Regions from separate parts of the Epibacterium sp. ABZ3_068 genome, predicted to be linked through region 2. Evidence: riboswitches for the same ligand, from Rfam matches in the RefSeq annotation. Region 2 holds a riboswitch; each other region holds the start of a gene.
What was found. A riboswitch is a leader RNA that binds a small molecule or an ion and turns the genes downstream of it on or off. The one in region 2 is predicted to bind cobalamin.

Region 1 (7,514 bases), 110 kb from region 2:
CTGAGATCTCGAAATGCACCAATCTGGCTCAGGTCTTCGCCTGCGGGCTCCCAATCGGCCAGTTCGGCTGCAAATACTCCCAGCCCTTGCTTGTCCAGACCCAGGAAGACTGAACGCGACTGGCTTCCGGCAACCAGCGCATGGTTGCTAGCCAAAAAGACAAGCTGATCCGGTGGCAGCGTTTCGTCCCCTTCCGAGCAGTCCGTACGCCGCGCCAGCGGCTTGCCTTCCCACAACAAAAGCACCTGACCGCCCTGTTCCCAAAGCGAGCCGAGCCGGGCTTCATCGGTGCGCAAATGGGCCGCTCTATCCAGCCCGCCGCCACCAAAGGTCACTGTTTCTGCGTGTTTCATATGCTCTTTATCACTTGCCTGTTTTTTGGAATTTCTTGAGGTGCGATTTAACCTTTTGGAACCCCATTCAAATTATCCCACAGCGAAGTTTTCGCAAAAAATCGTTTCATTGCCAACATTTTACCGGAAACTTCCCCCTATGGTTGCGACACCCCCCCAAAAATGGTGAATTGTTAAGATTCTACACTTTGCACATGCTTTAAACACTGTTTCAATGGGTGAGAACACCGAAGAAATCCAGGGGCGGGCAAATCAGAAATGCGCCAGGCTACGGCAAAATGACAGGAACGCAAACGCCTCCGAATAATCCGGTGGCCCGGTTGCGCCTGATGGCAACAACCGACTTACATTCCCATCTTATTGCCCATGATTACTATTCTGACAATTCGAACATCGCTTTAGGTCTCACACGTGTCGCAACCTTGATCAAACACGCCCGTACCGAAGCGGCCCAACAGGGCGCCGCCACGGTATTGGTGGACAATGGAGATGGGTTTCAGGGCGCTCCGATCGGTGAAAACATCCTGCAGGGTGAGAAACAGAAACACCCTCTGATCACTGCCTTTAGCATTCTCGATTACGATGTGATGGGGCTCGGGAACCATGATTTCAATTACGGTCTGACCACTTTGGGCCGGCTCTTGAAAGATGCGCCCTGCCCTGCAATTTGTTCAAACATGAGCGCAATTCAGAGAGGTCTGGAACTCCCCTTCCAAGACAGCGCCATTCTGGAACGACAGATCCCGGCAATGCCCGACAAGCCGCCTGTCCGTATCGGCGTGCTTTCGGTCTTGCCTCCGCAAACCGTAGTCTGGGACGCCCATTACCTGGAAGGTCGGGTTGTTGTTCAGGACATGGTCAACGCGGCCAGGGATGTCGCCCGGTCGCTGCGCGCGCAGGGATGCGATCTGGTGGTTGCCCTCGCGCATACGGGTCTGGGTGAACATGACGCTGTTTTGAACATGGAAAACGCCCTTCACCCGCTCAGCGCCCTACCCGAGATCGATGCAATCGTTGCGGGCCATACCCATTTGGCGCTGCCGGACAAAACCCAACCCAAAGACAGCGCGGTGGTGATGCCCGGCGCATTTGGCAGCCATTTGGGCCTTATCGACCTGTCACTGAGCTGGGTTGATGACCGTTGGCGTCTGACAGAGGCTCAGGCTTCACTGCGCGCGGTTGCTCTCAGTAACGGTGAACTGGTCGAAGAAGAGACTGCGCTCAGAGACGCGCTGATGGATGACCATGAAAAAGCCTGCAAACGGCTCGACCAACCGGTTGGTACACTCTCTCAACCATTGCACTCGTTTTTCACCTTTTTCTCACATGACCGGTCGCTGGAGCTGACCGCCTGCGCGCAAGCGGCCGCCTTGCGAGTCTATATCCAGGGCACGCCGGCATCGGACCTACCCATGTTGTCGGCGGTTGCACCGGGAAAATTCGGCGCCCGCGCCGGCCCCAGCTATTACACCGATGTGCCGACGGGCCCGGTGACCATGCGCCATGTAAACGATTTGCAGGTCTTCCCAAATCAGCTGCGCGCAGTGGAGATTTCCGGCACCGAGCTTGCCGACTGGCTTGAAATGTCCTCGGGCATATTTAATCGTATCACCCCAGGCAGCCAGAACCACCCTTTGGTCAATGATCAACGCGCTGGTCACAACTATGATGTGATCTTTGGCGTGGAGTACGACATCGACCTGACCCAGCCCATACGCTTCAACGCAACCGGAATTTTGGTCGACCCAACCGCCAGACGCATTCACAACCTGCGCTGGAACGGAGCCCCCGTTCGCCCCGATCAGCGCTTCTTGGTGGCTGTAAACAGCTACCGCGCCAGTGGCGGCGGGCATTTCAATATGGTCCGATATGCGCCGCAGGTCTCATTGCCGCCGGTACATCTGCGGGACGTCATCCGCGACTATATTGCCGGTCATCTGCGCCGGGATCCCTTGGAAAACGCTCCCTCTCCATGGCATTTCTCCCCGATCGGCCAGGCCACTCAGGCGATTGCCCTGACTGGCCCCGCAGCCACCCAGCATTTGGACGAGCTGCCTGCCAGCCGTGTGTCACTCTTACCCGTTAATTCCGAAGGGTTTCTGGAACTGCGCCTGCAGCTCTAACCTGACTGCGCGCGGCAAGCCCCTCTTTTGCACGGAACTGTTCCTGTTTTTTGTCATCCCCTTGTCATTCTTTGATCCGCGCTCTATATCCGGATTCGAGAGGTTGGCGCGGGCGAGCGCCTCGCCAACCTGGTCAGGTCCGGAAGGAAGCAGCCACAACGAGCCCCGCTTGGGTCGATGTCCAGCCTCTCACCTTATCTCCGCACACAAACCCATCAGCATGTGGTCGGAGCGCAATTGCGCACCACAAGATTTCGTTTGACGACTCGCCTCCGCCCCCGCTAGCCATGGTGCAGATGGTTCTTGTGCCCACTGCTGTGGAACAGGATGAAAAGGGAACACGGTGCGGAGCCCCTTTGCGCGTTGCAAAGGTTTCTCCCAGTCCGAGACTGCCCCCGCAACTGTAAGCGGCGAGCTGCCCCGAAATGAACCACTGGCCCTTTGGTGAGAGATCACACTGGCCGGGAAGGTTCGGGGACGCATTGACCCGCAAGTCAGGAGACCTGCCATCCGTACTGAAACTCGAAACCGGGCGGGGTGCTCCGGGACGGGATCTGCGCATGGCTGAACCACAGCAAAAACGCCCGGTCTACGTTCCCAATTACCCGACCCAAATGCGCGGAGGGCGCGATGATCTGGACCAATGAAACGCATGATTGTGCGGCGACACATTGTATGAAACTGGGCCGCCCCTGCCCGGCTGTCATGCGAATGATCAAGGCGCTCAGCGCCAGCATGACGACAGCAAAGGGTGTAACCGAAGATAACTTTCAGATGACCGGGCAGGCCGAGCTGAACGCCTGCCCCGAGGGCTGCATGGCCCGGTTTGTGGCATCGCACTATCGCATTCGGGTGTTTTGCGACGTAGAGGACACCGCGGATCAATCTGATCTGGACCTGTTTGCAGATGTCATGCTGTGCAAAGACGGCGCCAACGCAGTTGCACTTGCCCCTCTCCCGGCGCGGCCACGGGCGCTTGCGCAGGCCATTCCACATAAAGCAAAGACCCAGAACGTGCTGCAGGAGCGGATATCTGCCACTCGCCCCGGCTGAGATTTGCGTCCTAAACCCTGCGCGCGCCGATGGCCCAGGCCATCTGTTCGTCCGTTTCTACAGCACAGGGGCGGATCGCGCGCAGCCGTTTCAGCGCTGAATGCGGCTGTTCGCCGGCTTCGATCATCAAACGCAAAACCGCCATCCCCGACCGGCCGCATCCGCCCTTGCAATGAACCAGAACCCGACCGCCTCCAACCAATGCCCTGCGCGCTGCATGGCTGGCCTTGGGCCATTTGAACAAAACATCCGGCGGCGGCGTGCTGAAATCGGGCACCGGCAAGTGAAACCACCGGCTGGCCATGCTTTGAATGTCAGAGCCAAGCGTCAGCGCGCCCACGGCTTCATGCTCGGGCGTAGTGGTCATTGACAGGACCAGCCCCGGTTTCCAATCGTTTATGTGCTGCAAATCCGCCCAGTAATCGCCAGTTGCTCCGGGCAATCGGCACAAGGCCAAGTTCCCATTCGCCACCGAAAGGGCATGTATTGTCAGCGTGTTTTGACCCGGTTCAATTGGTCCTGAACCTTTGGCCGGTGTTGACGTGCGTTCCATCCGCATCAGCGCCTCCCCAGCTGGGCTAGAGTTCCGCCATTCCCACCCCTAAACTCTAACTCTGGAATATGTCATAAACCTAGAACTTTCTTATAAAAACGGCTGGATCCCGGGTCGTTTGCCAATATGCCATCCCACCGCCAGATGAGCAGTGGACGAATACAGCCCGCTTGCCTAGTTTGTGACAAATGATCAAACGACGCGAATCCGGCGGAGCATTATGACTGACACCCCTGCGGCAGAGGCGGGCACCCAGCCCAAATATCAGGTACTTGCGCGCAAATACCGGCCCGAGACCTTTGCCGATCTGGTGGGCCAGGACGCAATGGTGCGCACCCTCAGAAACGCCTTTGAAACGGGCCGGATCGCGCAGGCCTTTGTGATGACCGGCATCCGTGGTACCGGCAAGACCACTACCGCGCGGATCATCGCCAAGGGGATGAATTGTATCGGCCCCGACGGCACCGGGGGGCCCACAACAGAACCCTGCGGCGTCTGTGAACATTGCAAGGCGATCATGGAAGGCCGGCATGTCGATGTGATGGAGATGGACGCGGCCTCACGCACGGGTGTCAATGACATCCGCGAAATCATCGACAGCGTCGCCTATCGCGCGGCCTCTGCGCGCTACAAGATCTATATCATCGACGAAGTGCACATGCTGTCGACCTCAGCCTTTAACGCGCTGTTGAAAACGCTGGAAGAGCCGCCGGCCCACGTTAAATTCATCTTTGCCACCACTGAAATCCGCAAGGTGCCGGTCACGGTGCTGTCACGGTGCCAGCGGTTCGATCTGCGTCGGATTGAACCCGAGGTGATGATTGCCCTTTTGCGCAAAATCGCAACTTCTGAGGGGGCCGAGATTGCGGAAGATGCGCTGGCACTGATCACCCGCGCTGCCGAAGGCTCAGCCCGGGATGCAACCTCGCTGTTGGATCAGGCCATTTCACACGGCGCGGGTGAGACCACCGCGGATCAGGTCCGTGCCATGCTGGGGCTTGCAGACCGGGGCCGGGTTCTGGACCTGATCGATATGATCCTGCGCGGCGATGCGGCGGCAGCCCTGACAGAACTGTCCTCACAATACGCCGAAGGCGCGGATCCACTGGCGGTGCTGCGCGATCTGGCCGAGATCACTCATTGGGTTTCTGTGGTTAAAATCACACCGGATGCCGCAGAAGACCCGACCATCAGCCCGGACGAGCGCGCGCGGGGTCAGGCTATGGCCGAAGCCCTGCCGATGCGGGTGCTGACGCGTATGTGGCAGATGTTGTTGAAAGCGTTGGAAGAAGTCTCCTCGGCACCCAATGCGATGATGGCGGCAGAGATGGCGGTAATCCGCCTGACCCATGTGGCCGATCTGCCCAGCCCGGAAGAGTTGTTGCGGAAACTGCAAGACACTCCGCCCCCCCCACCCTCTGGCGGCCCAGGTGGCGGGATGCCCATGCAAAGCATGGGCGCGCCTGCGGCAAGCGGGGGGGGCGCGGCTTCGGCTTACGCCTCAGCCGCGCCGCAAGGTGCACCGGGGGGGAGCCCAAATGGCGGCCCAACCCTGTCGCAAGCAGGCTCTGGCGCGATGGCCGCCCTGGCGCCCGCAACCAATCTGGCCCTGGCCCGGTATCCTACGTTTGAACATGTGGTCGAGCTGATCCGCAAACATCGCGATGTGAAACTTCTGGTCGAAGTCGAAGGCGGTGTCCGGCTTTCGTCCTATCAGCCGGGGAGGATTGAGTTCACCCCCTCGGCGTCTGCCCCGCGCGACCTGGCCGCACGTCTTGGAACGGCGTTGCAGAACTGGACCGGCAATCGCTGGGTCGTCTCCATTGTGGATGGCTGTGACGCAGAAACCATTGCTGAGCTGCGCGACGCTGCGGAAAACGCCCTGCGCGCCAAAGCCACCGGACATCCGCTGGTGCAGGCTGTTCTGGACGCCTTTCCAAAAGCAAAGATCAAGCGCATTCGCACCTCGGAAGAGCTGGAAGCCGAAGTTCAGGCCGAGGCTCTCCCCGAGGTTGAAGACGAATGGGATCCGTTTGAAGAATAGCCGCTTGCAGCAAGTTAACATTTAATGAACCAGAGAGACGACCATGATCGAACGCCTTCACACCGGCCAGCGGATGAGCAAGATCGTTAAACATAATGGCACCGCCTACCTGTGCGGACAGGTTGGCAATGCAGACGACAGCGTCGCCGATCAAACCCGCGAATGTATCCGCCGGATCGAGGCCCTTCTGGAGGAGGCAGGCTCCTCAAAAGAGCAGATGTTGCAGGTGGTCATCTGGCTGGCAGATATGGCAGATTTTGCCGAGATGAATGCAGTGTGGGATGCCTGGGTTCCTGAAGGCCACGCCCCTGCCCGCGCCTGTGGCGAAGCAAAACTGGCCCGTCCTGAGCTGAAGGTTGAGATGATCGTCACTGCGGCCTGTGACTGATTTTCAGCGCCTGCAAACGGTCTTGCTTGCGGGCATTTCCTTCCCTTCGATCGCATTTGCCGAAGTCTGCGATAAGGAGCGGCCCTTCTGGGATGGAGGACCTGTTACAGCAGTCGACGAGGTTATCAATCTCGCTGCTTCACCAATTGTCTGGCTTGGTATTGCGGCCACGCTAATCAGCGCTTTGATCCGCTGGCGCCTGCTTTGGGTGGTGTCTGCCCTGCTTTTGGTCGCGCTCACCGCGCTCCTGCTTTCTGAGGCACTGCTGCCGGACCCAAGCGATGTTCGCGACTTTGCCATCCAAGAAGACTGCATTGGCCCGCCCCATCTGACCATCGCCACCACGGCGCTGCTCGCGATAGTAGCCAGCGCCTGTGCGCTTAAACGCGGCTAAGACGAAGTTTTCATAATTCGAGCCACCAGGATCTCGTGCGGTTACCCGCGTCTGTATGCGCTCCCCCTTGCCGAAACACGCGACGCTCCGTATCTAGAGGCCAAGACATGGCCCAGTGCCACACAGAAAAAAAGGAGACCCCGATGTTCAAAGGACTCGGTGCGCTCGGCGATATGGCCGGGATGATGAAAAAAGCCCAGGAAATGCAGACCAAAATGGCGGAGATGCAGGATGATCTCGCCAATGTGACCGTCACTGGTGAGGCGGGCGCTGGTCTGGTCAAGGCAACCGCCACCGCCAAGGGAGAGCTGACCGCGCTGGACATCGACCCGTCGATCTTCTCCGGCGATGACAAAGAAGTGGTGGAAGATCTGATCCTGGCCGCCATCAAGGATGCGCAGACAAAAGCGGCGGAGAAGTCTCAGGAAGAGATGAAGAAGCTCACCGATGGTCTGGGCCTGCCAGCGGATATGAAGCTGCCGTTCTAAGCCTTCCCGACAAAGCGGCTTCGGGACAGACATGACCCGAAGCCGCCCTGAACCATGGCCACGCGCAGGGTTGGGATGATGAAACAAAGGTCGAACATTCCCCTTGCGCCGCCCCCGG
Region 2 (7,514 bases):
TCCTGTGCAGCGAACGGTCAAACGGGCCGTACGTCCATGCGATTGGTCCAAACCGCCGCGTCGTCTCGGTCTGGCGGCTGAAGAGATGTCGCGCGACACACCATTAGCCAAAACAGGTCGATATATCCCATGATTGACACTCAACCTCTTGCGATCCTTCGGGAAATCTCGAGAACCGGCAGTCTCACGCTTGCAGCAGACAAGTTGTGTTTGACCCAATCCGCAGTGAGCCATGCCATTCGCCGTTTTGAGGAACGTCACAGCGTTAAGCTCTGGGCCAGAGATGGGCGGAAATTGCGCCTTACCCCCGCGGGCGATTTCCTATTGGGTGTCGCAAACCGTGTTCTGCCACAGCTAGAGCACAGCGCCAAAGTGCTTGAAGACTATGCAGATGGCCGCCGCGGGACGCTTCGCATTGGTGTGGAGTGTCACCCCTGTCAGAACTGGCTGATGCGCTTGGTAGATGAGTTTCTCAACCAATGGCCGGACGTGGAACTGGATGTCACTTCAGCCTTTCAGTTTGGTGGATTGGCCGCGCTGCAGGGTCATGAAATTGATCTCTTGGTCACGCCCGACCCGTTAGCGCGGCCCGGGCTTTGCTTCGAACCGGTGTTTGACTACGAGCTGATCTTGGCGGTCTCCGAGAGACACAGGTTGGCAAAGAAGTCTTTTGTGGAACCCAAAGACCTGTCTCGCGAAACGCTGATTACCTATCCCGTGGCCAAAGAACGGTTGGATATCTACACGCAGTTTTTCGCCCCTGCACATGCCATGCCGCGCCGCCACCGCACGGTTGAAACCACCGATCTGATGTTGCTGCTTGTGGCTTCGGGGCAAGCGGTCAGTGCAACGCCAGATTGGCTGGTGCGAGAGGTCGCGGATGTGCGGGGCTTACGCCTCGGCACTGGCATCACAAAATCGATCAACCTTGGATTTCGTGAGGATGATGCTGCGGACTATCTCCAAGGGTTCGTGGATCTGGCGAGCACCATTGCAATTTGACAAATTTCCGCCTTTTCCGGCCGAAGCTGAACGGTCAACCTAAACGCATGACAAGGTGTCATGCTCACCCAAAGAGAAGTCATTTTTCTTAGCGACCTCCCTCCCTCATAAACAGCACAGGTCTCGCGGCACCCGCGATGGCGCAGAGTGGACTGTAAGAGGAATGAAATATGGGCAGCGGTTTTGACTTTATGATCAAGAGCATTCCCTTTGATGAAACCTATGAACCAACAGAAAACACGCGGCTAACAACAAATTTCGCCAATCTGGCGCGGGGCGCGCATCGTCAAGAGAACCTGCGCAACGCGCTCAAGATGATCGAAAACCGGTTCAACGATCTGGCCTATTGGGATAACCCCAAAGGTGACCGTTATGCTGTGCAGTTGGATATAATATCAGCCGAAATTCAGGTCCCGGGGCAAGAGGCGGGTTTTCCTGCGATCGAAGTGCTCAAGCCAACGATCAATGACAATCACACCGGAGCGCAGATCGCGGGCATCGTCGGCAATAACTTTTCGTCCTATGTACGCGACTATGATTTCAGCATCCGCCTGCGCGAATACAATGCAGGCAAAAGTGGCTTCAGCGTGCCGGATGATTTTGGCGACCTGCATGGCCAGATCTTCAAGGCTTTCGTGTCGTCTGATACCTACAAAGCTCATTTCGGTAAGACTCCGGTGATCTGTCTGAGCGTGTCAGACAATAAGACCTATACCCGCACGGCCAATACCCACCCTGTTCTGGGCGTGGAATACGCGCCCGATACCGTTTCTTTGACGGAACAGTATTTTCAGAAAATGGGCCTCAAGGTGCGCTACTTTATGCCGCCTGAGAGCGTGGCGCCCTTTGCGTTCTATTTTATCGGCGATCTGCTGAATGATTACACCAATCTGGAGCTGATCAGTACGCTGAGCACAATGGAAGCCTTCCAAAAGATCTACCGGCCCGAGATTTACAATGCGAACTCTGTTGCCGGGCAGTGCTTTCGGCCGAGCCTCTGCCATCAGGATTTCTCCCTCACACAGGTGGTTTACGATCGGGAAGAACGCACTGGACTGGCGATTGAACAGGGCAAATTTGCCGAAACCTATTTCATCAAGCCCCACCGCGCCGCACTGGACGCATGGTCCGCACAATTTGCGGCTCAATAAGCGCATAAACATACGAAACGCACGAGGTAATCTATCATGTCCAATCTTCTCCCCACTTCCACCGCAGGCAGCCTTCCCAAACCCGCTTGGCTCAGCGAACCACAAACACTCTGGTCCCCTTGGAAGCTGGAAGGCGACGCGCTTGTCGAAGGCAAAAAGGACGCGCTGCGTCTGATACTTGAGGAACAACAACGCGCCGGGATCAATATCGTTAGTGATGGCGAGCAAACCCGTCAGCACTTTGTGACAACCTTTATCGAGCACCTCACCGGCGTGGACATGAACGAGCGCAAAACCGTGCGCATCCGCGACCGCTATGACGCCAGCGTGCCAACGGTGGTGGGCGCGGTATCTCGCGACACGCCGGTGTTTGTCGACGACGTGAAATACCTGCGGTCGCTGACGGATGCCCCAATCAAGTGGGCGCTTCCAGGGCCGCTGACCATGGTGGACACCCTCTATGATGAGCACTACAAAAGCCGCGAAAAGCTGGCGATGGAATTTGCTGTTATCCTCAACGAGGAAGCGCGCGAGCTGGAGGCAGCCGGTGTCAATATCGTTCAGTTTGATGAGCCCGCGTTTAATGTGTTCTTTGACGAGGCCAATGATTGGGGCATTGCCGCCTTAGAGCGCGCCAGTGAAGGGCTCACATGCGAAACCGCTGCGCATATCTGTTATGGCTATGGTATTAAGGCCAATACCGATTGGAAAAAGACGCTTGGATCCGAGTGGCGTGAGTATGAGGAAATTTTCCCGAACCTCCAGAAATCCACGCTCGATCTGATTTCTCTGGAGTGTCATAACTCCCATGTTCCGCTGGAGTTGATCGCATTGCTCCGGGGCAAGAAGGTTATGGTGGGCGCTGTGGATGTGGCCACCCACACCATAGAGTCCCCCGAAGAGGTTGCAGGCACCCTGCGCGATGCATTGAAATACGTGGATGCGGACAAGCTTTACCCCTGTACGAACTGCGGCATGGCACCGCTGCCTCGCGATGTTGCCAAAGGCAAGCTGTACGCCTTAGGTGCAGGAGCGGAGATCATCCGCAAAGAACTCGCGGGCCACTCGGCCGCCGCCTAAGTGCGCCCAGCCAAGCCGCCCCTTCAGAAAAACACGCTTGCCACCCCACGTAGGCAAGCGCATCTCCCCGACCTGTCAAAAGTATGCACAATGTATGACGTTCCCACTCCTCGCTCCATTAATCCACGTGCATTTCGCGACTGTTGCGGGCGTTTTGCAACCGGTGTGACCGTCGTCACCACGCGCACGTTGGACGGTGTACACGGCGCAACCGTCAGCGCGTTTATGTCCGTGTCTCTCGATCCGCCATTGATCGCCATTTCGCTCTCCAAGCGGTCAAAGCTGCGTGAAAAGCTTCGGGGATCTGGCCGGTTCGCCGTGAACATCCTTAGCCATGATATGCGGCAACATGCTTTGCATTTTGCAGGACAAACCTACAGTCAAATGGAAAACCTCTTTGAGGACGCGGAGGGCCTTGCCACTTTACGCGGTGCATCAGCTGTTTTAAGTGCGGATATAGCCAATGAATGGGATGCCGGGGATCATACGATTTTTCTTGGGGCTGTTACCCATTTGAGATGCGATCAAGCCGCGCGGCCATTGGTTTATCACGCCGGGGACTTTGGAGATTTTCGCTGATATTTGGCCGGGTGCCACGTTCGATCTGTGGCATATTCTATCTCGGCATCGACACCGATCTCAGGTTCCCTTTCTACGCCAATGAACAAGGCGAAAAGCTCGCTTGAGGCTGACGAAAGCCATTGTCATCTTTAAGGCGAACGGCAGCTCAGTCCTGCGGCCTGAGAATTTGTCCTCTTGTCTAGCTGCATCTACCATAAATGGCCAAGTTCAAAGCCGCACTGCGCCACGCCAGACAATGCACCCGCAGATTTCTACGTTGCATAAACAGTTTTGCCGCAACTACTCTGACCCGAACCGGGGCCCAACCGGCAAAGCTGTCTCGCGATATCGCGCCCTTAAGCTGACCTGTCAGGCCTGCCCATCCAAAGCCAAGTGCTGTCCCACCGCCGACGCACGCAAGATCACTCACGAAGAATACGAAGATGCCCGTCAGGTCGCCCGCGACATTGCCAAAACAAAGCAATATGCGATCTCGATGCGACTACGAAAGAAGGTGGAAATGCTCTTTGCCCACCTCAAACGCATCCTCGGGTTGGGGCGGCTCCGATTGCGCGGTCCATGCGGCGCAAACGATGAATTCCTCCTCGCCGCCACCGCCCAAAACCTCCGCAAACTGGCGAAGATCTTTCCTGCACCGCAGCAAACGCGCAAAGCCTGATCAGAAAGGTACTCGCGCTTTGTTTGAAACGCTATTTTCTGCGCCAGCAACACGTTGTTTTTCCACAGAATCAACTGAAAGCGAAACCCTTCGCTGCGGCCTGCGCGAACGGTTGCTTCGCCTAGAGTTGTTTACCCGTATCACATGAAGACTCTGTTGAAAGCCCTACCGTTTCGAATTCGACTAAGCCATGTGCGATGTGTCTAAAATTACGGGCTGCAATTTGGTCGAAACGATCCCAAATCAGTTTTTTGCACTCGATTGTTTCACAAGCAATGTACCCAGTTCCGTTCTCTGTGTAGCTTTGGCTGCCTTCCGGGGTTAAAAAAGAAAATGTCAACCCAAACCTATATGTTGACGGTGGCCTTCCTATATACCCAATATGGTGTTGCTTCGGTTCCTTCGATTCTACTCGAAGGCTAAGAGGGAAGCCGGTGAAAATCCGGCACTGCCCCCGCAACTGTAAGCGGTGAGCAAGGTTGAACACGCCACTGAAAGTGCTGCTTTCGGGAAGGCCAGCCAAGCATAGATCCGCGAGTCAGGAGACCTGCCGTCAGCACAAAAAAGACCACGAACGGAGGGTTCGGGGGCGTGCAATGGGTTTGTCCTGCACTGTGTCCTCGACTTTGACAACAGAAAACAGAAAGAGGACAGATGAGCATCATCGTTTATTCCAAACCCGCTTGCGTACAATGCACTGCCACAACACGTGCACTAGATGCTAAAGGCATCAGCTACGATGTAGTGGATTTGACCGAAGATACCTCCGCGCTGACCCGTGTGACTGAACTGGGCTATCGCCAAGCCCCGGTAGTGGAAGCCAACGGAGCACATTGGTCTGGCTTCCGCCCAGACATGATTGCCCGTTTGGCCTCCTAACGTGGCGGGCCGCGATCCGGCACTTGTCTATTTCTCGTCCGCTTCTGGCAACACACACCGCTTTGTGACGCGGCTCGGTTGGGTTTCTATGCGCATCGCGATAGAGCCGGAAGCGCCGCTGCCGACGGTGGATGTGCCTTTTGTTTTGGTGTGTCCGACCTATGCGGATGGACAAGGCAGAGGAGCGGTGCCCAAACCGGTGATCCGGTTTCTCAATGACCTGCGGCGGCGCAGGCACATTTGTGGCGTGATCGGTACAGGCAATCGAAACTTCGGTACGACCTACGCGCTTGCGGGCCGCATCATCTCTGAAAAATGCAACGTGCCGCTGCTCTACACTTTGGAGCTGGCAGGCACTGAAACGGATATCGCCCGCGTCACAGACGGGCTGCGAAAATTGGGGGGCAACCTATGCTCGACCGTGAGCTGAGCACTTTGGACTATCACGCTTTGAACGCGATGCTGAACCTTTATGACGGGGACGGCAAAATCCGATTTGACGCTGACCGCATGGCGGCGCGCCAGTATTTCCTGCAGCACGTCAACCAGAACACAGTGTTCTTCCACTCGTTGGAGGAAAAGCTCGGCTATCTTGTCAGCGAAGGCTACTATGAAGAGGCGGTGTTGGATCAGTACTCCAAGAGCTTCATGCGCAAGATCTGGGATGAGGCGTATGCAAAGAAGTTCCGCTTCCCGACCTTCCTTGGAGCGTTCAAGTATTACACATCCTACACGCTCAAAACCCGTGACGGGCAGCGGTTTCTAGAACGCTATGAAGACCGCGTCGTGATGACATCTCTGACATTGGCGCGTGGCGACGAAGCGCTGGCGATGTCCTTTATGGAGGAAATTCTTGAAGGCCGTTTCCAACCTGCGACACCGACTTTCCTGAACGCTGGCAAAGCCTCACGTGGGGAGTTGATTTCCTGCTTCCTACTACGGCTGGAAGACAACATGGAAAGCATCGGCCGAGGCATCAACTCGGCGCTGCAACTATCCAAGCGTGGTGGCGGTGTGGCGCTGTTGTTGACCAACATCCGCGAACACGGCGCTCCGATCAAAGGCATTGAAAATCAATCGTCTGGAGTGATCCCGGTCATGAAGCTGCTCGAAGACAGCTTCTCCTACGCCAATCAGCTCGGCGCACGTCAGGGGGCCGGTGCGGTCTATCTGAACGCCCACCACCCAGACATCATGCGCTTTCTCGATACCAAGCGTGAAAACGCAGATGAGAAAATTCGCATCAAAACCCTGTCGCTTGGCGTCGTGATCCCGGACATCACCTTTGAGTTGGCCAAGAAAAACGCGGAGATGTATCTGTTCTCTCCGCATGATGTGGAAAAGGTTTATGGCGTGCCGTTTTCCGAGATCTCGGTCACCGAGAAATATGAGGAAATGGTCGACGATAAACGCATTCGTAAATCCAAGGTGAACGCGCGCGAGTTCTTCCAGACAATCGCCGAAATCCAGTTTGAGAGTGGTTACCCTTACGTGATGTTTGAGGACACGGTGAACCGGATGAACCCGATTGCGGGCCGGATCAACATGTCCAACCTGTGTTCCGAAATCCTGCAGGTAAACGAGGCGTCTGAGTTCAATGATGATCTCAGCTATGCCAAAATGGGCAGTGATATTTCCTGTAACCTTGGCTCGCTGAACATCGCCAAAACAATGGATGGCAACGACCTTGGCCGCACCGTGGGTGCTGCGATCCGCGCGCTGACCGCGGTTTCTGAAATGTCGGCTATCGACTCTGTGCCATCTGTGCGCAAAGGCAATGATGACAGTCACGCCATTGGTCTTGGGCAGATGAATCTGCATGGCTACCTGGCTCGGGAACGGGTGCACTATGGCAGCGCTGAAGGTGTGGAATTCACGTCGGTCTATTTTGCTGCTGTGGCCTATCATGCGATCCGAACGTCCTGTGACCTTGCCAAGGAACGTGGCACAAGCTTTAAGGGCTTTGAGTGTTCCAACTATGCCTCTGGCGTGTTCTTTGACAAATACACCGACCGCGACTGGTTGCCCGAAAGCGAAACCGTCAAAATGCTGTTTGACGGTGTTGACCTTCCAACGCGGGAGGATTGGGCGGTTTTGAAAGCCGATGTGATGAAACACGGGTTGTTCAACCGCAACCTTCAAGCTGTGCCGCCGACCGGTTC
Region 3 (7,514 bases), 1.2 Mb from region 2:
CTGAGGGCCATGCCATGGAAGCCAGCTTCTCCCGCCGCAAACTGCTTGAACCTGCTGAGCTACGCGAACTGAATGCGCGCTCAGACCTTCGGGGCTGGATGCAGATCCTAAGCCACATCGGCGCGATTGCTATGATGGCCATTTTGCACGCGCAGGCACTGGGGAGCTACTGGGTCATCTTGACCGGTTTTGTGCTGGGTGTGCTTTTGAATTTCCTCTACGCGGGCCAGCATGAGCTGTCACACGGTACGGTTTTTGCGACAAAGCGGGTCAATGAGATCTGGGGCAGATTGATCGGGTTTGTGATGATCTTCCCGCGCGATTATGATCAGGTGATGCATTTTGCCCACCACAAGTGGACACAGGACTGGGAGCGCGACGGTGAACTGGTTCGTGAGCCATACACGCTCACGACTTATCTGTTGTGGCTGAGCGGCGTAACCTATTGGCGCAACCGCGTTGTTGGAACTGTGCGTCGCGCCCGAGGTATCATCATCGAACCCTATATCCGCGCAGATGAAGAAGCGATGATCATCCGTGAAAGCCGAATTCACCTTGCACTTTATGTGCTGGTCATTGCTGTGTCGGTCGCTTTTGGAAACTGGGCCTGGGCGACGTTCTGGATCATCCCGATGGTTCTGACAAAGCCGGTTCATCAGCTGCAAAACACCATTGAACACCTGGGGTTGAGCCACGAAGACAACATTCTGGAAAATACCCGCAGCACCCGGACAAATGCGCTGATGCGCTGGCTCTGCTGGCAGATGCCTTATCACACTGCGCATCATACATTCCCCTCGGTGCCGTTTTGGAAACTGCGCGAGCTGAACGAAAAAATCGAAGCGAAAATCGGCGGTGAAGTCTGGCGGATGGGGTGGTTTGAGTTTCAGATCGAAGTGATCAAAAAACTCAGCCAGAAAGATGAAAGCCAATATCCGATGAATGAGGTCTGGGTGGTGCCGGTCAATGGTCGCAGCATGCGGGTGGAAGCGGAATGAACCAAACGCTGGATGTTTATACGTCGCTCTGGGCGATGCAGCCTCATGACCAGACCGGCATAAAATTGCCCTATGAGCAGGTTGTGGAGATGGTTGCCGGTGCCGGTTACAAAGGCATGGCGCTGGATTTTGGCGCAACCCCGGTTGAGGATGTCAAACGCATCCAACCGATGATGGCCCGCGCTGGTCTGACTCCCTTTTTGGTGGATTTCCCCAAGACTGTCGAAGGGCTGCGTCCGACGTTGAAAATGGCCAAGGACTTTGGCGCGCCCTTTGTCGTGGTCATTGGTCAGGTCATGCCGCTGAGTGTGGACGGCATGATCCCCGTTATTCGGGCCTGGATTGAAATGTCAGAACAGGAAGGCATGCCAATCCTGTTTGAAACCCATCGCGACTGTATCACCAACGATTTGTTCAGCACATTGTGCCTGCTGGATGCGATCCCGGAAATGCGGATGTGTGCCGATCTCTCTCATTATGTGGTGGGGCGTGAAATGGCCTGTCCGATCCGTGAACGCGACGCAGAACATATGAGCCGTATTCTGGCCCGTTCCGACAGTTTTCAAGGGCGTGTTGCAAGCCGCAGCCAAGTGCAATTGCAACTTGATTTCCCCCAGAACCAACAATGGGTTGATATGTTCAGGGCCTTCTGGCGCGAAGGTCTGAACGGGTGGAAAACCCGCAATCCCGAGGGGTCTTGTGTGTTCCTGTGTGAATTGGGCCCGCCGGATTACGCGATGACTGGGCCTGATGGCATTGAGCTTTCAAACCGTTGGGAGGAAGCGCTGCAGATCAAGTCCTGGGTCGAACAGATCTGGGCAGACCTCAGTCAATAGCGCGTCGTTATCTCTTGCCTGTTCCTGCCGTTGCACCAACAGGTGGGCGCATTTGGAAGTCGTTTCTTCACCCTTTCGTTTCCTGTATCGCTTGTGCCTCATGGCTTCGGCTTGAGACGGTAGCGAAAGTCACAATGGCTGGCGCCCTGCATTTTGGTCTGTGTGCGGGTCATTTCAATGTCCGGATTATAGCCGATGCAAAAGTCGCCATCTCGATTGCAGGATAAGAGGTGGCCGATGTCACCTACCCCCATCTCTTGGTACATTTCCGCATAACGACAGCGCACGACGTTGAAGTCCATCTGGTCCCTGGTCATGGTCAAGGGCTCGATCTCAAGAGCGCCCTGTCGCGTCCAATTGGGCAAAATGTCGGCAAAGTCCTTGAGGTCCGGCACATGTCCCAGGGCGTCGGCCATCATCTGCCCCTGCTCGATGGCCGATTTTGAACAGGCCTCACCGATAACCGCTTCGGCTTCGTCACGCCCGGACCGTTCGCTGATCACGTCAAAAACATGTTTCAGGACCATCGCTTCGATCTTGCGGCGCAACAGGATCGGAATGTTGTGGATGTCCAATCCTGTTGCATCATCTTTGTCGGTCATGGTGCGTCCTTTCAAAAGCTGGGTTTACATGACCCGATAACAGCGCCGCCGACAATCTTTCTGCTTCCGCGCTAACAGTGAAGACCTGCAGCCTTGCGGTCTGGCCGGACTTTGTTGCGGCTCCTGCTCAGCGCTTCATGGGCCTTTTGGCCATTCCGGCTGCCTGTTTCCAGCTCAGGGGTTTGCAGGGAAACTTGACAGAGACAATAGGGATTGGCAGAGACGGGGACGATGGTTCCCGCGACGCCCAAGGCAATCCGGGATGAAAAGGGAACACGGTGCGGCGTAGCCAAAAGGCACCAAATCCGTGACTGCCCCCGCAACTGTGAGCGGTGAGCTCTCTGTCAGGACCACTGGTCGGCTTTCGACCGGGAAGGGACAGAGCGCAGTGACCCGCGAGTCAGGAGACCTGCCATCCAGATATTTTTAAACCCGGACGGGGCGTCCGGACGAAAGAGTTGTGCGATGTGGCCATGTCACTGCCGCATCCCCTGTTTTCGTCGTCCCCCCGGTTCTGCGGAGGGCAGAATGGCTGAGAACACACAATGCAGAATTGCGGTCTGCATCAGTTGCAAAGACAAGGAAACCCGACGCCAGCCGGGCTTTGAGCTGATCGACGCTTTGCACACGGCCATCGCAGAGGATCCACGCCTTGCAGGCCACATTGGTGTCGCAGGCGTCGCCTGTATGGCAGGATGTGACCATCCCTGCACCGTCGGGTTTCATGGCGTGGGCAAGGCAACATACCTCTTTGGCGATCTGAACGCGGACGCGGACGTGCAGGATATCCTTGTCTTTGCGCAGCAATATGTAACCTTGGGGGACGGCTGGTGCTCCTCTGTTGATCGCCCTGGAAAACTGCGGAAATCCACCCTGGCGCGCGTGCCGGCCACGTTGTTTTCCGCCACCGAGCAGCCGGAGCCCGCCGCATGAGCGCAGCTGAGCTGACTATTGAAAATGTCTCCTGGGGAAGCGGGCGGGCGCAGCCTTTGATCCTGCATCCGACCTCGTTTCACCTTGCTCCAAGGCGGGTGATGGGTGTTGTCGGCGCAAATGGCGCGGGCAAGACGACCTTGCTGAGGCTGCTTTATCGTTGGGTCAAACCAACACGTGGCCGCATCACAATCGGCGGAGACGACATCTGGTCCCTGCCCCCGCGATCCTGCGCCCGCAAGATTGCCGCCGTTTTACAGGAGCAACCTACAGATTTTGCGCTGTCGGTGCGCGATGTTGTGGCGCTGGGACGTATCCCGCATCGCCAGGGATTTGCCGTACCGGGCAAAGGCTGCGCAACCGCTGTGGAAAACGCCCTGTGCCGTTTGGATCTGGATCACCTGGCATCGCGAGCCTTTGGCACCCTGTCCGGCGGAGAACGTCAACGCTGTATGGTCGCACGCGCGCTGGCCCAGGAACCGCAGGTTCTGGTTCTGGATGAGCCGACCAACCATCTGGACATCCGCCATCAGCTGGACGTGCTCCAACTGATCCGCGAACTGGATATGACAATTGTCACCTCCTTGCACGATCTGAATATGGCAGCGGAGGTCTGCGACGACATTCTTCTGCTGCATCAAGGGCAAAGCATCGCCTTTGGCCCGCCTGCCGAGGTGCTGTCCTCGGAGCGTGTGTCCACTGCCTTTGATGTACATGCCCGCGCCGAGTGGCTGTCAATCAGCGCCCGGTCGCATCTCACCTTCCACCTTTCCAAATCCAAAACTGGACCAACCCCATGAAATTGACGATCTCCCTGCTTGCCCTTGTTGCCTCGACCGGTGCCGCACTGGCTGAAACCACTGTCGATAGCTGCAACCGTCAGGTCAGCTTTGACGCGCCGCCCAAAGCTGCCGTCTCCAACGACGTAAACCTGACCGAAATGATGCTGGTTCTGGGGCTGGCGGACAGAATGGTGGGCTACACTGGTATTTCGGGCTGGAAGACCCTGGACAAAGATATGCGCGCAGGCATCGAAGAGCTACCCGAGCTGAGCGCCAAATACCCCACCAAAGAGGTGCTGTTGGGCGCGGATGCGGATTTCTATTTCGCGGGCTGGAATTATGGTATGAAAGTCGGCGGCGAAGTCACGCCAGAAACTTTGGATCCATTTGACATCAAAGTATATGAGTTGACCGAAAGCTGCATCCACATCGGTGACAAACCCAAGGTTTCCATGGATGACATGTATAACGACATCCTGAACCTTGGCCGCATTTTTGACGTCGAGGACAAGGCGGCGACCCTGGTGGATGGCTACAAAGCCGAGCTTGAAACCTTTACGGCCTCGCTGAACGCCGGTGATGAGCCGCTGCGTGTTTTTGTCTATGACAGCGGCGAGGAAAGCCCCTTTACCGCTGGCCGTTACGCCATGCCAACTGCGTTGATCGAAGCCGCCGGCGGCACCAACATCATGGATGATTTCGAGAAAAGCTGGGCCACGGTCACCTGGGAAGAAGTGGTGGAGCGCAATCCCGAGGTTGTGGTGATTGTGAATTATGGCAATGTAACTGCCGAAGAAAAACGCGCGTTCATGATGAACAACCCGGCCTTTGCGGATATGGACGCCGTGAAGAACGACCGGTTTGTTACGCTGGAATATGTCGAGGCGACGCCTGGACCGCGCAACATCAAGGCAATCAAAAAGCTCGCCTCTGCCTTTTGGGCAGAGTGAGCAGATCTGCCGGAGTGAGACCCGAATTCATGACCGATGCCACCCTGTTACCCCCCAAAAAACCGCGCCTGCGGTTTCCCCGCATCTTCTGGGGCCTCATTGGGGGTGCGGCACTTCTGGCGTCGGTCAGCTTTGCGGTTGCGGTCGGGGCGGTCTCCATACCTCTCGCCACCGTCTGGGGCGTAGTGATGGAGCACCTGACGCCGGGTCTGATTGAACCAACCTGGTCCAAAGGGCGCGCGGCCATTGTCTGGGACATTCGGTTTCCCCGCGCGTTGCTGGCGGCCTTGGTGGGGGCAGGTTTGGCAATGGTTGGGGCCGCGCTTCAGGCGGTCACCCGAAACCCGCTTGCTGATCCGCATCTTTTGGGCATTTCCTCCGGGGCGGCCTTTGGCGCGATCCTTGCGCTGTTGCATACCGGGTTGTTTCTGGGCCTCCTTACGGTCCCGCTTATGGCTTTTGCCGGGGCATTGGGTGCCACAGTGATGGTGCTGGCTGTTGTCAGGTTTACCGAAGCCTCCGGCGCGGACCGTTTGGTGCTGGTGGGCGTTGCCGTGTCCTTTATTGTGATGGCCGGCGGTAATCTGCTGATTTTCATGGGCGATCCACGCGCGGCCCACACGGTTGTATTCTGGATGCTGGGCGGGCTCGGCCTCGCACAGTGGACACATCTGATTTATCCGGTGGCGGTGCTTTTGCCCTGCGGTCTCTGGATCTGGCTGCACAGCGATGATCTGAATGCGATGACAATTGGCGATGAAACCGCCGCCACCTTGGGTATTCCTGTACGCCGCTTTCGGCTGCAGATCTTTGTCCTGGGGGCGCTGATGACCGGCACATTGGTCGCCTTTTCCGGGATCATCGGCTTTGTCGGCCTGATGATCCCGCATGTGGTGCGCCTTGTGGTCGGCGGCGACTATCGCCGGGTCCTTCCACTGTCGGCCCTGTTTGGCGCCTTGTTCCTGATCTGGGCCGATATTGCCGCCCGCACCGTCATGGCCCCGGAAGATATGCCGATTGGCATCGTCACAGGCCTGGTCGGAGGCAGTTTCTTCATCTGGCTTTTGAAACGCGCAAAGGCCGGATAAGCGGCGTCGGCTACAGCGTCTCCTGTGCGGGGGTGACCCATTCCCTGCGGCGCGGGGCCTGACGTTTTACAACGGCGACGGTTTTGCGCGTAATGAACATGGCGTCGATCCAGGAAACCAGACGATTTTCAGCCTGACTCAACTCCGGTCCGTGGTTCTGAGCACAAACAGTAGCCATCTGCAAACGGTTGAAATAGCTCCAGAAACTTTCTTCGTGATCCGCATATTGCGATCCCTGCTCCTGGGCCAGAAAGCTCGTATGCACGTCCTCGACGATATAGATCCCTCCGGGCGGAAGCAAAGGGAACAACGTCTGAAACCCGATGATCTGATGAGACCAGAAATGCGAGGCATCGTCGATGATTATTGACGGCTGATAGGTCCGAAAGACACGTTTCAGAAACCGGGGTTTGGCGGCGTTCCCAATCTCGATATGAATGCGGTCTTCCTCAAACTCCTTTGAGACACGGCGGATGTCGACGCCCACGATACGTGCCTTTGGGAAGAAGGATTTCCAGGTGCGCAAAGAGGGCGCACGCCGGCTGGGCAGTCCGACGCCAAGCTCCAGCAGCGAGAATGACTGGTCTTTGTAAGGCGTCAGCAGGCTCTCGTAAAACCGCATGTAGTCATGCCGCTTGGAGCTTTTGTCGGTTTCAGTGGCGATCGCCAGCGCATCAAGCTCGCCGCGCGGCAGCAGGTTCACAACCTCACTTGGGTGTGAAGCAACCTCCGTAGGTGCGGAAGGATCGGATTTCTCCACAGCGTGTTCTGGATCTGGAGCGTTCATTTGGCCTCTCTGAGGGTGGGTTTTATCGGCCAAAACATGGCACCATGCGATCATCCTAATGTGGGGATATCCATTTTGCCAGAAGCGACGCACGGATGGCCCTCAAATCGATCACAGTACAATGCGTGTTCGGCAAAAGGCTCCGATGACGTGTAAATGCAAACCGGGAAGGACAAACCAGATTGGTTACCAAGCGGGCTGAACTGGTTTATGAATGTTGTTACTGGGACTTACCCCCCGAAAGGAGACCCTGCGTGCAATTGGACTGGGATGACATCCGCATCTTTCTGGAAATCGAACGGACCGGCCGCGTAAGCCAGGCGGCCAAACGGCTGGGGGTGAGCCACACAACAGTGGCCCGTCGCCTGCGCCAGATGGAGGAGAAAGCTGGGTGCCACCTTTTTGAACCAACACAGGACGGAATGGCGCTGACTGAGCCCGGTGCTCTGATCCTGAGCCGGTCTCAGGAGATGGAAACCGCAGCCAGCGCCATAGCGGATTCACTCAGCCGATATAACAGCAGCCATTCGGGCCGGGT
Region 4 (7,514 bases), 1.6 Mb from region 2:
TCCGGGTCGATCTCGGTCGAATGGTGCCTCGCTGCACGTGGCGCCCGCGCCATAACCTTTGAACCACGCGATGATCGCCACCGTAACATCCAGGAAAACGCAGCGCAATTTGGCGTTGACCATCGCATGCAGCCAGTATTAGGGGCCGCGCCGGATGTCCTGACAGGTTTTCCGACACCTGATTGTGTCTTTATCGGTGGTGGCGGCTCGCAAGGGCTATTGGACCGTCTCTGGGAGATTTTGCCAGCCGGAACCCGTATCGTTGCCAATGGGGTGACGCTGGAAACGGAAACGCTTTTGGTTCAGGCCCACGCTGAACGCGGCGGTCACCTGATGCGGGTTGAAATCGCCGAAGTGTCGCCCTTGGGGACCATGCGCGGCTGGGATCGCGCGCGTCCGGTGATTCAATGGAGTGCGATCCGATGAAAGTCACGGGCCTTGGGTTTCGCAACACAGTTACAGCAGCGGCTCTGCATCAGGCGTTGAAACTCCAAGCTCAAAAGCCGACGCATATCGCAGTGCTGGAGAGCAAAGCCGAAGTCCCGGGATTTCGCGCTTTTTTGCAAGTCAGCGCCCTTCCTCTTGTCACCCTTGCAGAAGCCGAGATCCAAGGGATCATGACGCCGACACATTCGCCTCGTATACAGGCACGTTTTGGAACCGGATCAGTCGCCGAAGCGCTGGCCTTGGCCGGTGCGGGACGTTATGGATCAGCCCGGCTGATCGCCCCAAGACAGACAACCCCGGATGGCCTTGCCACCGTGGCCCAAGCGGAGGTTTTTACCCCATGACGGTTCATTTTATCGGAGCTGGCCCCGGAGCGGCGGACCTGATCACGCTGCGTGGGCGCGACTTGATTGCCGCCTGCCCGGTTTGCCTTTACGCGGGTTCTCTGGTTCCCGAAGCGCTGTTGGAGCACTGCCCGGCGGGCGCTCGGATTGTGAACACTGCTCCGATGTCACTTGATGAAATCATTGATGAGATCAAATCCGCCCATTCAGCAGGCCATGACATTGCCCGTCTCCATTCCGGAGATCTTTCGGTCTGGTCAGCAATGGGCGAACAGCTGCGCCGCCTGCGCGCAGAAGGCATTCCCTATGACGTAACGCCCGGGGTGCCGTCTTTTGCCGCAGCTGCGGCAGCATTGGGGGCCGAACTGACCTTACCGGGAGTTGCCCAGTCTTTGGTTCTAACCCGAACCTCCGGCCGCGCCTCGGCGATGCCGGACGGCGAGACGCTGGAAAATTTCGGCAAGACCGGCGCAACCCTGGCCATTCACCTCAGCGTTCATGTGCTCGAAGATGTAATAGCCCACCTCACACCGCATTATGGCGCGGACTGTCCGGTGGCCGTAATCTGGCGTGCGACATGGCCGGATCAGCGCATCGTCAAGGCCACACTCGAAACACTTGAGGACGCGACCCAAGGCGAACGGGGCCGCACAGCGCTGATCCTCGTGGGGCGCGCCATCGGCGCAGAAGAGTTCGACGAAAGCTGCCTTTATGCCGGCGACTATGACCGCCGGTACCGCCCGGTGGGCACGGACCCGCGCTTTCCGGAAGGAACTGAATAATGGCCAAAGGTATCCTGATCTCCGCCCCATCTTCTGGCACCGGCAAGACAACAGTGATGCTGGGCCTTCTGCGCGCCTTGGCTGAGGATGGTCTGACGGTGCAGCCATTCAAGAGTGGCCCGGATTATATCGACCCGGCGTTTCACCTCGCTGCCGCCAAACGGGCCTCCTTCAACCTTGATACATGGGCGATGGACGACGGGTTGCTGAATGCCATTGCAACCCAGGCCAAAGGCGCGGACATCTGCGTTGCCGAAGGCTCCATGGGGCTGTTTGACGGGGTGGCCACACGCGGACAAAGCGGTTTTGGCTCCTCCGCCGAAACAGCAAAACGAATGGGCTGGCCGGTTGTGTTGGTGATTGATGTGGGCGGTCAGGCCCAATCCGCCGCAGCAACCGCGCTGGGGTTCAAAGCCTACGACCCGGATCTGCCTTTTGCCGGGGTCATCCTGAACCGGGTTGCCAGCCCCCGGCACGAACGCCTGACGCGGCTCGGCATGGAACGTGCAGGCGTAAAAGTGCTCGGCTCCCTGCCCCGTCGTGGTGACCTAGCCCTGCCAGAACGGCATCTGGGTTTGATTCAGGCCGTTGAGCATCCGGACCTGGAAAGTGCCATCGCAGGCTACGCCAGTTTTCTGCGCTCCAACGTAGATCTGGACGCAATCAAAGCCGCAGCCCTCGCCGGCCCCGATGCCCCAGCTGCGCCGCTTCCGACACCTCCGGCCCAACGCATTGCGCTGGCACGCGATGCGGCATTTTCCTTTACCTATCCACATCTGTTGGAAGGCTGGCGACAGGCCGGCGCCGAGATCCTACCATTTTCGCCTCTGGCCAACGAAGCGCCTGCAGCAGACGCCGACCTTGTTTGGCTTCCGGGTGGCTACCCGGAACTGCATGGGGGCACGCTGGCTGCAGCAGAGATATTCCGTAAGGGCCTCCAGAAACACGCGGCATCAAAACCAGTCCATGGTGAATGCGGTGGCTATATGGCGCTTGGGGAAGCTTTGATTGACAAGGAAGGTAACCGCCACCAGATGGCCGGGCTTTTGGGGCTTGTGACCTCATACGAAAAACGCAGATTTCATCTTGGCTATCGCCGCGCTGTTTTGCAGAGTCCCATGCCGGGTTTTGCGGCCGAAACCGCATTACGCGGCCACGAGTTCCACTACTCGAGCATTCTGGACGAACCCGACGCACCTTTGGCAAATGTGTTTGACGCCGATGGCAATCCGGTGCCAGAAACCGGATCGATCAAAGGCCACGTGACCGGTACCTTCTTCCATCTGATCACCGGAGAAAAGGCATGACCGGCTTTGTCTCTTTTGTCTCTTCTGGCCCAGGCGACCCAGAACTGCTAACCGTCAAGGCCGTGAAGCGGCTTGAGGCGGCGGACGCCATCCTGTTTGACGACCTGTCTTCCGGCCCCATTCTGGGTCACGCCTCCAAGGACGCGGATCTGGTGGGCGTGGGCAAACGTGCAGGGCGCCCCTCACCGAAGCAAGACCACGTGAGCCGCCTTCTGGTGGACTACGCCAAATCCGGTGCAAATGTGGTGCGTCTCAAATCGGGAGATGCCGGAATTTTTGGCCGTCTTGAAGAAGAAATCACCGCCCTGCGCGCTGCCGGTATCGCCTTTGAAATCATACCCGGCGTCACAGCGGCGTCTGCCGCGGCAGCGGCGGCCAGCATCCCGTTAACACGACGAATGACAGCGCGTCGCCTGCAATACATCACAGGTCACAGTGCAAACGGTGCCTTGCCCGAAGAGATGAACATGGCGGCGCTGGCCGATCCGGAGGCCACAACTGTGGTCTATATGGGCAAACGCACCTTTGCGGCACTGGCTGGGCAGTTGCTGGAGCACGGGATGTCGCCCGAAACTCCAGCCCTTCTGGCAACCGGGGTCTCTACGCCCGAACAGGAGCTGCGGCGCGAAAAACTTGGCACTTTACCGGACCTTTTGCCAAAACTGGAGACACAGGCCCCGGTCCTGATCCTCTATGGTCCGCTGGCCGAAGCCCCATAAATCGCGTGTAATTTTATTACATCCATCACCCGACTTTTGTCGCAAAATTGCGCCCAACTGGCAGATTCGAGCTTGACCTTTTTCGACGTCAGATGGCAGATGAACTGGATATGGTGCCCAATTCCAACGCCAAGCGTTGTGGGCTGAAACGGGAATGAGGACGGGTGGACCCAATCGCGGCACCCAAAGCCTCAACCGCCCCCGCGACTGTGTGTGGCGAGCGGGTTTGCATCACCACTGAAGGGAACTCTTCGGGAAGGGCAAACTGCGCGCTTGAGCCACAAGTCAGGAGACCGGCCATACCACGACATAACTTGAGCCGCCGGGGATGGCGGTATGGAGAATATAATGCATATCGAACCAGGTATCGTTGATGGTGCGAAAATTGCGCTGTCTTATGTAACAGCTGCTGGCGCAGTCACCTACGCGGCAAAAGAGACTTTTGCCGATCTGAAGAAAACCAATATCGTGTCCTACGCCGTGCGTGCGCTGATCGCTACTGTGGGCGTGTTTGTGTTCTTTGAACTCTTGCCGCATTTCCCGGTTGGAGTGTCCGAAGTCCACTTTATTCTCGGCTCAACCCTGTTCCTCATCCTCGGTGCTGCTCCGGCCGCTTTTGGTCTGGCGGCGGGTCTGCTGATCCAGGGCGTGTTCTTTGCACCCATCGATCTACCGCAATACGCAATCAACCTGACAACCCTTCTTGTGCCCCTGTTTGCCCTGCACGCGCTGGCGACCCGGATCATTGCCCCGAATACCGCCTATGTTGACCTGAAGTATTCGCAGGCTCTGGCCCTGTCGACCGCATATCAGGGCGGCGTTGTTGCATGGGTGGCCTTCTGGGCTTTCTACGGTCAGGGCTTTGGTGCTGAAAACCTCGCTTCTGTCTTCTCTTTCGGTGCAGCCTATATGCTGGTTGTCCTGATCGAACCGATTGCGGATTTGGCCGTTTTGTTCGCAGCCAAATCTCTGCGTGGCCTGGAACGCGCTGGTCTGGTCACACCACGCCTGTTCAACGCAGCCTGATCGCTGCCTGACCCGTTGACCTTTTGATCGCACGGCCCCATCACAGGGGCCGTGTTTCATTTTGGAGCCCCTTATGACCGCAGCACAGTTCACGCTTTCTCTTGTTGGCATCGGAACCGGCAACCCCAAGCATCTGACCTTGCAAGCCGTTGAGGCGCTGAACGCGGTTGATCTGATCCTGATACCAAACAAAGGCGCGGGCAAAGACGATCTGGCCGCCCTGCGCCAGGCCATCTGTTCCGAAGTGATCAAGGCACCCGGCCCACAGATTGTAGAATTTGACCTGCCGGCCCGTGATGAAAAAACCCAGGATTATCGCACAAGAGTCGACGATTGGCATGACGCGATTGCTGATCTTTGGTGGCTGAATATCACGCAGCACCTACCAAAAGGCGGCTCTGTTGGCTTCCTTGTCTGGGGAGATCCTTCCCTGTATGACAGCACCATGCGGATCGCAGACCGGCTGACATCCAGGGGCAATATAGCGGTGCATGTGATCCCAGGCATCACGTCGATCCAGGCGCTGACTGCTGCGCATGTGGAACCCCTCAACCAGATCAACGAAGCTGTGACCATCACCACCGGCCGACAGCTGCGCGATCACGGCTGGCCTCCTTCGGCCGACACGCTGATCATCATGCTGGACGGGCAATGTTCCTTTCAGACTTTGCCACAGGATGGGATAACAATCTGGTGGACCGCCTATGCGGGGATGGAGAATGAAATCTCGATTGCAGGGCCGTTGTCAGAAATGTCCGAAAAAATAAAAACGACCCGTACCGAAGCACGGGCCGAGCATGGTTGGCTCATGGACATCTATTTGTTGCGCAAAGCCATGCCTTAAACAGGAAGACCGTTCACCGCCATATTCTTGTTCTTATACCGTTTGTCGTCGGTCACATCCGCGCCAAACCACTCTGGCGGCTCAAAGGCTTCTGCAGCCTCCAGAGTATCAAATTCCACCTCGATCAGAACCAACCCGTCCAGGGTGCCTTCGAACACATCCAGCTCATAGATCAGCCCATCTGCAAAAGAAGCGCTCCAGCGTATCTTTTCCACCCGCCGCCCTTCGGTTTCCGGCCAGAAGGTGTCGAACTGTTCCTGGGTGATGGCGGCCTCACGCTCGGTTCTTACGGTGCCCTCGCCGGATTTGAACGTCATCACAAACGCAGCGTTCTTCTGGCGCAGCCGCATTTCCACAGCATCAGAAGGATGAGTGATATAGCCTTGGCGTATTTCTGTCCGCTTTGCCTCGGTCAAATCGGGCAAATCCCGCACCAGAAACTTTCGTTCTATCTCTTGCATCGCGCCCTCCTCAGGTCTGCTTGTCCAGTTCCTGCCAAAGCGATCTATAGGCTTTTGCGGCCGGACGGTTGCCGGCAAATGCCAGCGTTGGCTCACGGTGCACGCCCATTTTTTCGACATCTGTGGAAAACGGCAAATGCGTCTGCATGAACTTGCCTTTGTAAGACTTGCGCATGCGTTCGATGGTGTCCGCATGCAGAGTTTTGCGCGCTTGCACCATCGAAAAGAAGGGTTTCAGCTTTTTGGCGTTCAACCCCTGTTCGTCAAAGAATTCCACCAACTGCGCAAAGGTTCGCTCTGTCAGGGTAGAGGGGATAACCGGCACCACAATGTGATCAGCCGCCTTGAACACGGCCTCGGATAAAACCGAAAGGTTCGGCGGGCAATCCAACAGGATCACATCATAGTCACCGTCAACACCCTTCAGTGCTTTCTTCAGCCGCGACCGGCTGTTTTTCATTCGGGACAGAAAAATGTCAAAATCCCGGAAGGTGAGGTTCGCCGGCAAGATATCCAGGTTTTCGTAATCGCTGCCCCGGATAGCTTTGGTAAACCGCTCCACGTCCTCAAAGAACTTCCCCTCCTTGAGTTTCTTCGAAGGTTTAACCCGGAAGTAGAAACCCGATGCCCCTTGCGGGTCCAGATCACACAACAGCGTGCGCGCTCCCGATTGCGCATAGGCATAGGCCAAGTTCACAGCCGAGGCGGTTTTTCCCACGCCACCCTTGTTGCTGTAACAAGCGATAATCTTCATGACTGCGCCCCTCTCTCATGAAATAATGTACGAAACTTCTGACGGGTTTCCGGACTGTCAAACTGTGCAAAGCTCTGCACAACACGGGCGCGTTCTTCCAATTGTCGCCCATGCAGGATGGAGATCAGCGCGCCGATGCTTTGCGCCGCCATCAAGGCGGTGCGCCCTTTCAGACGGCCGGATTCAATCAATTCCTGCAGAGATTCCTGCTGTACCGAATAATCGTTGAACAGGCCCAGGTTGTCCTGCAGCCGTTTCAGCGGTTTCACAATCGCCTTGATTTCCGCGGCGTCGAACTGAGGGGCAAAAAACTCGATCAGATACCGAAGTTTTTTGCAAGAAATCCGTAGCTCGTGCACATCCTCATCGGGTGTTGTGTCGTCGATCTTGGCCGCAGTTTTGCAGACATTGCGGTAGCGCTTCCAAATGAGCTTTTGTGCATAATCCCCAACAGCCAACCCGCCAAGCGGCCCTTGGACAACCACTCCAGGCGCTTCAAACATCGCCTGCAGATCTGCCATTTCTCGGTTATAGGCCACACTCTTCAAACGTTTGACAACGCTGGCCAGCACCGCAGCGCGATCCGCCTTAAAAGTGGCAAACATCAGGCGCAGACCTTCGTGCAAGTTTTCCGGAAGCATGTCGAAATAGAGATCCTGTTCGAGCAGGTAGACATCCAAATCCCGAAGCGGCCCGGTTGGAGCCATCAGATCAGAAAACCGTTGTTTAAGATCGGTGGTCGCGGCCTCGCCATAGACACCCTTAAAGAGGCTCAGAACGGATCTGATTTTGCGTAGGGCAACCCGGTAATCGTGCAGGAATTCTGTATC

Region 1: it holds a riboswitch for cobalamin, as region 2 does, so the genes downstream of both, ACXAEW_RS09300 (hypothetical protein) here and nrdH (glutaredoxin-like protein NrdH) in region 2, are expected to answer to the same signal.
Region 3: it holds a riboswitch for cobalamin, as region 2 does, so the genes downstream of both, ACXAEW_RS02850 (DUF1636 family protein) here and nrdH (glutaredoxin-like protein NrdH) in region 2, are expected to answer to the same signal.
Region 4: it holds a riboswitch for cobalamin, as region 2 does, so the genes downstream of both, ACXAEW_RS01150 (energy-coupling factor ABC transporter permease) here and nrdH (glutaredoxin-like protein NrdH) in region 2, are expected to answer to the same signal.

What each region holds. Positions count from the first base shown of each region.
Region 1 covers NZ_JBSWUV010000001.1:1,930,647-1,938,160, reverse strand. Annotated here, with positions in the region: gene nudC (NAD(+) diphosphatase) at 1-353, opposite strand, end outside; gene ACXAEW_RS09315 (5'-nucleotidase C-terminal domain-containing protein) at 632-2,476, shown strand; RNA gene ffs (signal recognition particle sRNA small type) at 2,573-2,671, shown strand; cobalamin riboswitch at 2,757-3,001, shown strand; gene ACXAEW_RS09305 (hypothetical protein) at 2,959-3,123, shown strand; gene ACXAEW_RS09300 (hypothetical protein) at 3,107-3,529, shown strand; gene ACXAEW_RS09295 (protein-tyrosine phosphatase family protein) at 3,540-4,082, opposite strand; gene ACXAEW_RS09290 (DNA polymerase III subunit gamma/tau) at 4,303-6,126, shown strand; gene ACXAEW_RS09285 (RidA family protein) at 6,170-6,514, shown strand; gene ACXAEW_RS09280 (hypothetical protein) at 6,537-6,908, shown strand; gene ACXAEW_RS09275 (YbaB/EbfC family nucleoid-associated protein) at 7,052-7,396, shown strand.
Region 2 covers NZ_JBSWUV010000001.1:1,818,813-1,826,326, reverse strand. Annotated here, with positions in the region: gene ACXAEW_RS08760 (LysR family transcriptional regulator) at 130-1,002, shown strand; gene ACXAEW_RS08755 (DUF1852 domain-containing protein) at 1,173-2,153, shown strand; gene ACXAEW_RS08750 (methionine synthase) at 2,190-3,233, shown strand; gene ACXAEW_RS08745 (flavin reductase family protein) at 3,324-3,812, shown strand; partial or broken gene ACXAEW_RS08740 (transposase) at 4,078-4,473, shown strand; cobalamin riboswitch at 4,851-5,042, shown strand; gene nrdH (glutaredoxin-like protein NrdH) at 5,128-5,352, shown strand; gene nrdI (class Ib ribonucleoside-diphosphate reductase assembly flavoprotein NrdI) at 5,354-5,782, shown strand; gene nrdE (class 1b ribonucleoside-diphosphate reductase subunit alpha) at 5,764-7,514, shown strand, end outside.
Region 3 covers NZ_JBSWUV010000001.1:605,891-613,404, forward strand. Annotated here, with positions in the region: gene ACXAEW_RS02835 (fatty acid desaturase) at 1-998, shown strand, start outside; gene ACXAEW_RS02840 (sugar phosphate isomerase/epimerase family protein) at 995-1,834, shown strand; gene ACXAEW_RS02845 (L-2-amino-thiazoline-4-carboxylic acid hydrolase) at 1,933-2,436, opposite strand; cobalamin riboswitch at 2,652-2,867, shown strand; gene ACXAEW_RS02850 (DUF1636 family protein) at 2,965-3,369, shown strand; gene ACXAEW_RS02855 (ABC transporter ATP-binding protein) at 3,366-4,169, shown strand; gene ACXAEW_RS02860 (ABC transporter substrate-binding protein) at 4,166-5,101, shown strand; gene ACXAEW_RS02865 (FecCD family ABC transporter permease) at 5,131-6,189, shown strand; gene ACXAEW_RS02870 (class I SAM-dependent methyltransferase) at 6,200-6,976, opposite strand; gene ACXAEW_RS02875 (LysR family transcriptional regulator) at 7,231-7,514, shown strand, end outside.
Region 4 covers NZ_JBSWUV010000001.1:224,678-232,191, forward strand. Annotated here, with positions in the region: gene cbiE (precorrin-6y C5,15-methyltransferase (decarboxylating) subunit CbiE) at 1-426, shown strand, start outside; gene ACXAEW_RS01130 (cobalamin biosynthesis protein) at 423-791, shown strand; gene cobM (precorrin-4 C(11)-methyltransferase) at 788-1,573, shown strand; gene ACXAEW_RS01140 (cobyrinate a,c-diamide synthase) at 1,573-2,880, shown strand; gene cobA (uroporphyrinogen-III C-methyltransferase) at 2,877-3,599, shown strand; cobalamin riboswitch at 3,694-3,915, shown strand; gene ACXAEW_RS01150 (energy-coupling factor ABC transporter permease) at 3,948-4,625, shown strand; gene cobF (precorrin-6A synthase (deacetylating)) at 4,699-5,469, shown strand; gene ACXAEW_RS01160 (CYTH domain-containing protein) at 5,466-5,930, opposite strand; gene ACXAEW_RS01165 (ParA family protein) at 5,941-6,684, opposite strand; gene ACXAEW_RS01170 (CHAD domain-containing protein) at 6,681-7,514, opposite strand, start outside.